Regions from separate parts of the Arthrobacter sp. 01N444 genome, predicted to be linked through region 2. Evidence: predicted binding sites of a transcription regulator. Region 2 holds the regulator's gene; the other holds the start of a gene.

Region 1 (3,406 bases), on a different contig from region 2:
ATGTCAGGCCACTCCAAATGGGCGACGACCAAGCATAAGAAGGCCATCCTTGACAGCCGCCGGGCCAAGTCGTTCGCCAAGCTGATCAAGAACATCGAAGTCGCCGCGCGCATGGGCGGCCCCGACCTCTCCGGCAACCCCAGCTTGGAACTGGCCGTCACCAAGGCGAAAAAGACGTCGGTGCCCGCTGACAATATCGACCGCGCCATCAAGCGCGGCGCCGGGCTCACCGGCGAGGTCGTCGATTACACCGAAATCATGTACGAGTGCCGCGGCCCGCAGGGTTCCGCGCTGCTGATCGAGTGCCTCACGGACAACAAGAACCGTGCCGCCTCCGAGGTCCGGCTCGCCATCTCCCGCAACGGCGGCACGATCGCCGATCCCGGCTCCGTCAGCTACCTCTTCTCCCGCAAGGGCGTCGTCTCGCTGCCGAAGAACGGCCTGGCCGAGGACGACGTCCTGATGGCCGTGCTGGATGCCGGGGCCGAGGAAGTCAAGGACAACGGCGACAGCTTCGAGATCCACTCCGAGCCGACCGACCTCCAGGCCATCCGCGATGCCCTCACGGAAGCCGGCATTGAGTACGACACCGACGAGGCCGAGTTTGTGCCGTCCATGCAGGTGCCGCTGGACCTTGATGCCGCCAAGAAGTTCATGAAGCTGGTGGACGCCCTGGAAGAGCTCGACGACGTCCAGAACGTGTACAGCAACGCCGACCTCAGCGACGAAGTGCAGGCCGCACTGGAAGCCGAGTGACCCGCTCACCCAAACGTGACTTTTGGGGCCCGGTCTTGACGGCCCAACCGTGACGCTGCGCGTGTTGGGGGTCGACCCAGGCCTCACCCGTTGCGGGATCGGCGTTGTCGACGTCGAGCGGAACCGGCGGGCCACTTTGGTGGCCTTCGGCGTTGTGGGCACCTCACCCGAGGAGAGCCTGGACCAGCGGCTGCTGGTCATCGCCACGTCCATCGACGAGTGGCTGGACCGCTACGAACCCCAGGTCCTCGCCGTGGAGCGGGTCTTTTCCCAGCTCAACGTCAGCACGGTCATGGGGGTGGCGCAGGCCTCCGGTGTGGTCATTGCGGCCGCCGCGCGCCGTGGCATCCCGGTGGCTCTGCACACCCCGTCCGAGGTCAAGGCAGCCGTGACGGGAAGCGGGACCTCGAACAAGGATGCGGTCACCAAGCTGGTGACCAAGATCCTCCGGCTGGACGCGCCTCCGCGCCCTGCCGACGCCGCCGACGCCCTTGCGTTGGCCATCACCCACGCTTGGCGGGCCGGCAGCGGGGCCGCCGTAGCCACGACTGGGCCGGGCAGCCAGTCCCTCACTCCGGCGCAGCGGGCGTGGGCGGACGCGGAGGCAAAAGCGCGCCGTGCGCGCTGAATGTCCGGCTGTGACGCCGCGGGGCTTGGTAGGGTATTCGTAGATATGTTCGGATAGCCGGCGTGCCCGGCTGTACGTTCTTTCATCACCCAGTTGTAGACGCCAGTTAGACCAGGAGCCCGGCCTTGATCAGTTTTCTTCGTGGAACCGTTGCGCATGTTGGCCTGTCCTCCGCCGTGATCGACCTCAACGGCGCCGGCATGAGCGTCAACGCCACACCGCAGACCCTCAGCGGCCTCCGGGTGGGTGAGGAGGGAAAGCTATTCACGTCCCTGATCGTGCGGGAAGACTCGCTGACCCTGTTCGGCTTCGCCAGCGATGACGAACGCGAGGTGTTTGATGTGCTCCTCAGCGTCAGCGGAGTCGGTCCCCGCCTCGCACTGGCGGTGCTGACCGTCCACGAGCCCGAAGCCATCCGGGTGGCCGCCCACTCCGGCGACGGCAAGGCCTTCACGAAGGTCCCCGGCATCGGACCGAAGGTGGCCGGCCGGATCGTGCTCGAACTAGCCGGCAAGCTTGTGCCGCACGGCACCGCCGGCGCGCCTGTCGCGGCCGTGTCCGCCGAATCCGTCTGGAAGCCGCAGGTGGTGGCCGCGATGACCAGCCTGGGCTGGTCCGAAAAGGATGCCACGGCCAGCATCGACAAGTCCCTTGCCGATTCCCCGGACCTCGCGGCGAACGGCAATGTGGCGGAGATTCTCCGCGCGACGCTGCGCTGGCTGGGCCAGGACGGCGCCCGCGCCGGGAACCGGGTAGGCGCGCGTGGCTGAGCCGTCGATCGTCGCCGGGGGAGAGGAACCGGAGGAGCGGGTCATCGAAGCCGCCCTGCGGCCCAAGAACCTGCACGACTTCGTGGGCCAGCACCGGGTCCGCAAGCAGCTCTCCCTCGTGTTGGAGGCCTCGCGCATGCGTGGGCGCAGCGCGGACCACGTGCTGCTCTCGGGCCCTCCCGGCCTGGGCAAGACCACACTGTCCATGATCATCGCCGCCGAAATGAACGTTCCGCTGCGGATCAGCAGCGGCCCGGCCATCCAACACGCGGGCGACCTTGCGGCCATCCTGTCCTCACTCTCTGAGGGCGAGGTCCTGTTCCTGGATGAAATCCACCGCATGTCCCGGCCGGCCGAGGAAATGCTGTACATGGCGATGGAAGATTTCCGCGTCGATATCGTCGTCGGCAAGGGCGCCGGCGCCACGGCCATTCCGCTGGAGCTGCCGCCCTTCACGCTCGTCGGCGCCACCACGCGGGCCGGCCTCCTTCCCGGCCCGCTGCGGGACCGGTTCGGTTTCACCGGCCACCTCGAGTTTTACTCCGTCGAGGAGCTGGAACTGGTCCTGCGCCGCTCCGCCGGCCTGCTGGACCTGAAGGTCAACTCCGCCGGATTCAGCGAGATTGCCGGCCGGTCCCGAGGCACGCCGCGCATCGCCAACCGGCTCCTGCGCCGGGTCCGGGACTGGGCGCTCGTGCACGGCATCGAGCAAATCGACGCGCGGGCGGCCTCCGCGGCCCTGGACATGTATGAGGTGGACAAGCGGGGCCTGGACCGGCTGGACCGTGCCGTTCTCGAGGCCCTCATCACCAAGTTCGGCGGCGGCCCGGTAGGCCTGTCCACGCTCGCGATCGCCGTCGGCGAGGAAACGGAGACCGTGGAAACGGTCGCCGAGCCCTATCTGGTGCGCGAAGGACTCCTGGGCCGGACGCCGCGCGGCCGGATAGCCCTGGCGCCGGCATGGACGCACCTGGGCTTCGCCATTCCGGCCGGCGCCTTCGGCCAGGACCCGCTGGAACTGTTCCAGGCCGACGAGCCGGGCGAGAGCCCGATCGGCGGGTCCGCTGGGGATCTCGGCGAAGAAACCGATCCTCAGTGGATCCGAAACAGCCGCTAGCACCGTTCTTTCAGCTTTTCCCTTTAGACTGGTATGACGCTCGGCACGTCCGGGTTTTGTTTCCGTGGGCGGAGAGCAGGTAGCCGCCGGCGGTCTGGGGGACGGTCTCGCGGCCAGTTTGCTGCGCAGACCCCT
Region 2 (3,406 bases):
GGCTTCGGTAATCGCGGCGCGGACATCGGCCGGGACCCCATGGGTGTTCTCGTTGACGTTGAGCAGGATGGGGACGTCCAGCTGCGGCGCGCCATACGGACGCAGGCCACGCAGATTGGTTCGGAGGGGCAGTCGGTTGAGGCGCTCAAGCTGGTCAGTCACGTGACCAGTTTAAGTGGTAGCGGGACGGGCGCTGAAACTGTGACGCCCGCGACGGCACCCGGGGGTGGCTACTTGGACGGAACAAACAGTTGCTGGCCCGGCATCACACGCGCGGCGTCCAGATTGTTCAACTGCACGATATCGGCCACAACATCGCGGGGATCGCGCTCCGGGGCCACCGACCCGGCAATGGCCCAGAGGGACTCCCCCGGTTGGACTGTGACGGATACGGTCGGCGTCACCGAGAGCTGGTCTGCGGAATCTGCCGCTTTCGCGGGAGCGTTGAGGAATCCGCTGAAGGACAGGATGAACGCCGCCAGCAGAATCAGGGGGACGCCGAAAAAGACGAAGCGTCCGCGCCGGGTGAGCCGAAGCGGCGGCTGCTTGGTCCGGCCGCCGGAAACCGCGGCGGCGGCTCCTTGCTGCGCCCGCGACGGCGCGGAGCCGCGGCGCCTGGCGTTGAGCGGGTACACGTTGCCGTGACTGGAACCACTTTGGGCGAGGCCGCCTTGTCCGATGCTGCCGTGTCCGATGCTGCGGCGATCCGCTGCGCCACCCGGACCAACACCACGGTGGCGGGTCGTGACGCCCTGAATGTTAGTGCCGTCAAACGCGCTTGAAACTGACATGAACTGAGCCCTCCTGGACCATAAGTTGCCGCCCGGCGTACTCACGTACTCGCCGCCAACCGGCCGAACCTTCGAACATAGAACCGAACATTGCCTGCGAACCCAGATCGTCGGAATCGAACACATATTCGAATCTTGCTAGTTCTGTTTTAGCACTTACTAACGAACGATGTCGAGACTCGCTAGAACAAATGTTTGAAAAAGGTCTGCGGCTGGCCTATTTTTGAGGGACAGGACAACCACTTTCGAACTCCCACTTTCGAACTACCAGTGGGAATTCATTCGTAGTTGATCAGCAGGGTCTGACATTTCAGGCCGGAAGTTCCCGGTGACAGCAGCCACGGCAGCCGGGCGGAACGGAAAGGCGTTGGCGAACATGGCAGCACAAGCCACCGGCGGCAGGGCCACCCCACGGAGCCCGCAGCCCGCCCGGGCCCCCAAGAGCCTCACCGTCCGGCAAAAGAAAATCCTGGAGACCATCCAGCGGTCCGTCACGGACAAGGGCTACCCGCCGTCCATGCGCGAAATCGGAGACACCGTCGGTCTCGCCAGCCTGTCGAGCGTGACCCACCAGCTCTCCCAACTGGAAAAGCTTGGCTACCTGCGGCGTGATCCGAAGCGGCCCCGGGCCATGGAAGTGCTCATGCCGCTGACCCTGGACGAGGGGGCCACACCGATATCTGGTATCGAGAAGTCCAGCCCCTTGCGGGCCGTCGGCGGCCTGTCGGTAACCGAGCTCGCCAGCGCCACTGACACGGCAATGGTGCCGTTCGTCGGACGCATCGCCGCCGGCGGGCCGATCCTCGCGGACCAGGTGGTGGAGGACGTCATGCCGCTGCCCCGCCAACTCGTGGGCCATGGCGAACTCTTCATGCTCAAGGTGGCCGGCGACTCGATGATCGACGCCGCCATCTGCGACGGCGACTGGGTGGTTGTCCGCCGCCAGGGTGATGCCGTGAACGGCGATATCGTCGCCGCCCTGCTGGACGACGAAGCCACGGTCAAGACCTTCCGCCAGCGGGACGGCCACACGTGGCTGTTGCCGCAAAACACCCAGTACGAGCCCATCCTGGGCGACCACGCCGTCATCATGGGCAAGGTCGTATCGGTACTGCGCTCCCTCTAAACTGCGCTCGCTCTAAACTGCGCTCCCCTTAGCCATGCGGGGCATGCTGCCAGTTCGGAGCGGCCACCCCGCGGCGGATTTCCGGCGCAGGGTGACGGCCCCGGTTTGGGACTTAAGCTTTCGCGGAGTCTTTCGCCAGGCGCTTCAGGGCTGCCATGGCAATCGATGAATCGGTGGTGGGCCAGAACGGCGGCAGCGCGGCGCGCAGGAAGCCGCCGTAACGCTCCGTGGAGAGCCGCGAATCCAGCACTGCCACCACGCCCTTATCCGAGGTCGAGCGGATCAGCCGTCCGGCGCCCTGCGCGAGGCGGATGGCGGCGTGCGTGGCCGAGACGGCCATGAAGCCATTGCCGCCGGCCTGGGCCACGGCCCGCGAACGTGCCGTCATCAGCGGGTCGTCCGGCCGCGGGAAGGGAATCCGGTCGATGACCACCAGCCGGCAGGACACGCCAGGGACGTCGACGCCCTGCCAGAGGGACATGGTTCCGAACAAACACGTGTCAGGTTCGTCGGCAAACTGCCGCACGAGCGCCGTCATGGTCGACTCCCCCTGGCACAGGATGCTGAGGCCCACCCGGGGCCGCATGGCCTCGGCTGCTTCCTCTGCGGCGCGCCGCGAGGAGAACAGGCACAGGGCGCCTCCGCCGGAGGCGCGGATCAGCTTCTCGAGTTCGTCCAGGGCCTCGGGGGACGTTCCGCGGCCGGGTTTGGGCAGGTGCCGGGCTACGTAGAGGATGCCCTGCTTCGGGTAGTCGAACGGGGAGCCGACGTCGACGCCGGTCCAGCTCGGGGCGCCGTTGCCAACCAGGCCCAGGCCGCCGGCGGCGGGTTCGAAGGCAGCGCCAATGGCCAGTGTGGCCGAGGTCAGGATGACGGTGTGGTCCGCGAACAGGCCCTCGCGCAAGCGCCCTGCGACGCTCAGCGGGGCAACATTGATCAACGCCGGCGCGCTCTCGTCCGGCTGGGAGTAGCCCTGCGCCGGGTCGAAGCTGCTGTTGCGGGAGAACCACACGACTTCGCGGTTTTCGCGCGCGGCCAGGAGGCGTTCACAGAGCTCCAGGATGACCATGAGGCGCGAGCGGGCCAGCTGCCGTCCGCCGTCCGCCGACACGGAGCTGTCCCCCTTGGAATCGGAAAGGGCGGCGCGGCAGGCGTCGCGCAGCTGGTCGATGCAGTCCAGCTGCTCGCTGTTCAGGCCGTTGGGCATCAGCCCGCTGGGGACGCCATCGATGGCGAGCTCCAGGTGGGCGGCGGCATTGTTCAGCGCATCCACGGTGATGCCCGTGTGCTTCCGGGCCCCGGACGCGGCGGCGTGCACCATCGCCACGGAGAGCTGGCCCGAGACCGCGCCCGTGACGCGGTCCTGAAGTTCGTGTGCTTCATCCACCACGACGACGTCGTACTCGGGCAGCACCGCCAGGCCTTCGAAGGCACTGACGGCGAGCATGGCGTGGTTGGTGACCACGACGTCGGCATCGGCGGCGTTCTG

What was found. Region 2 encodes LexA, which represses DNA repair genes until DNA is damaged. Its sites were predicted from a motif close to TCGAACANNTGTTCGA; they were not measured.
Region 1: the regulator LexA is predicted to act here: its motif matches at 1,422-1,437, upstream of ruvA (Holliday junction branch migration protein RuvA).

Annotation. Positions count from the first base shown of each region.
Region 1 covers NZ_JBFTRB010000012.1:15,589-18,994, reverse strand. Annotated here, with positions in the region: gene AC1DKN_RS14045 (YebC/PmpR family DNA-binding transcriptional regulator) at 1-756, shown strand; gene ruvC (crossover junction endodeoxyribonuclease RuvC) at 806-1,384, shown strand; gene ruvA (Holliday junction branch migration protein RuvA) at 1,510-2,154, shown strand; gene ruvB (Holliday junction branch migration DNA helicase RuvB) at 2,147-3,271, shown strand.
Region 2 covers NZ_JBFTRB010000018.1:52,979-56,384, forward strand. Annotated here, with positions in the region: gene AC1DKN_RS17345 (histidinol-phosphate transaminase) at 1-162, opposite strand, end outside; gene AC1DKN_RS17350 (LysM peptidoglycan-binding domain-containing protein) at 231-635, opposite strand; gene lexA (transcriptional repressor LexA) at 1,168-1,917, shown strand; gene AC1DKN_RS17360 (ATP-dependent DNA helicase) at 2,030-3,406, opposite strand, start outside.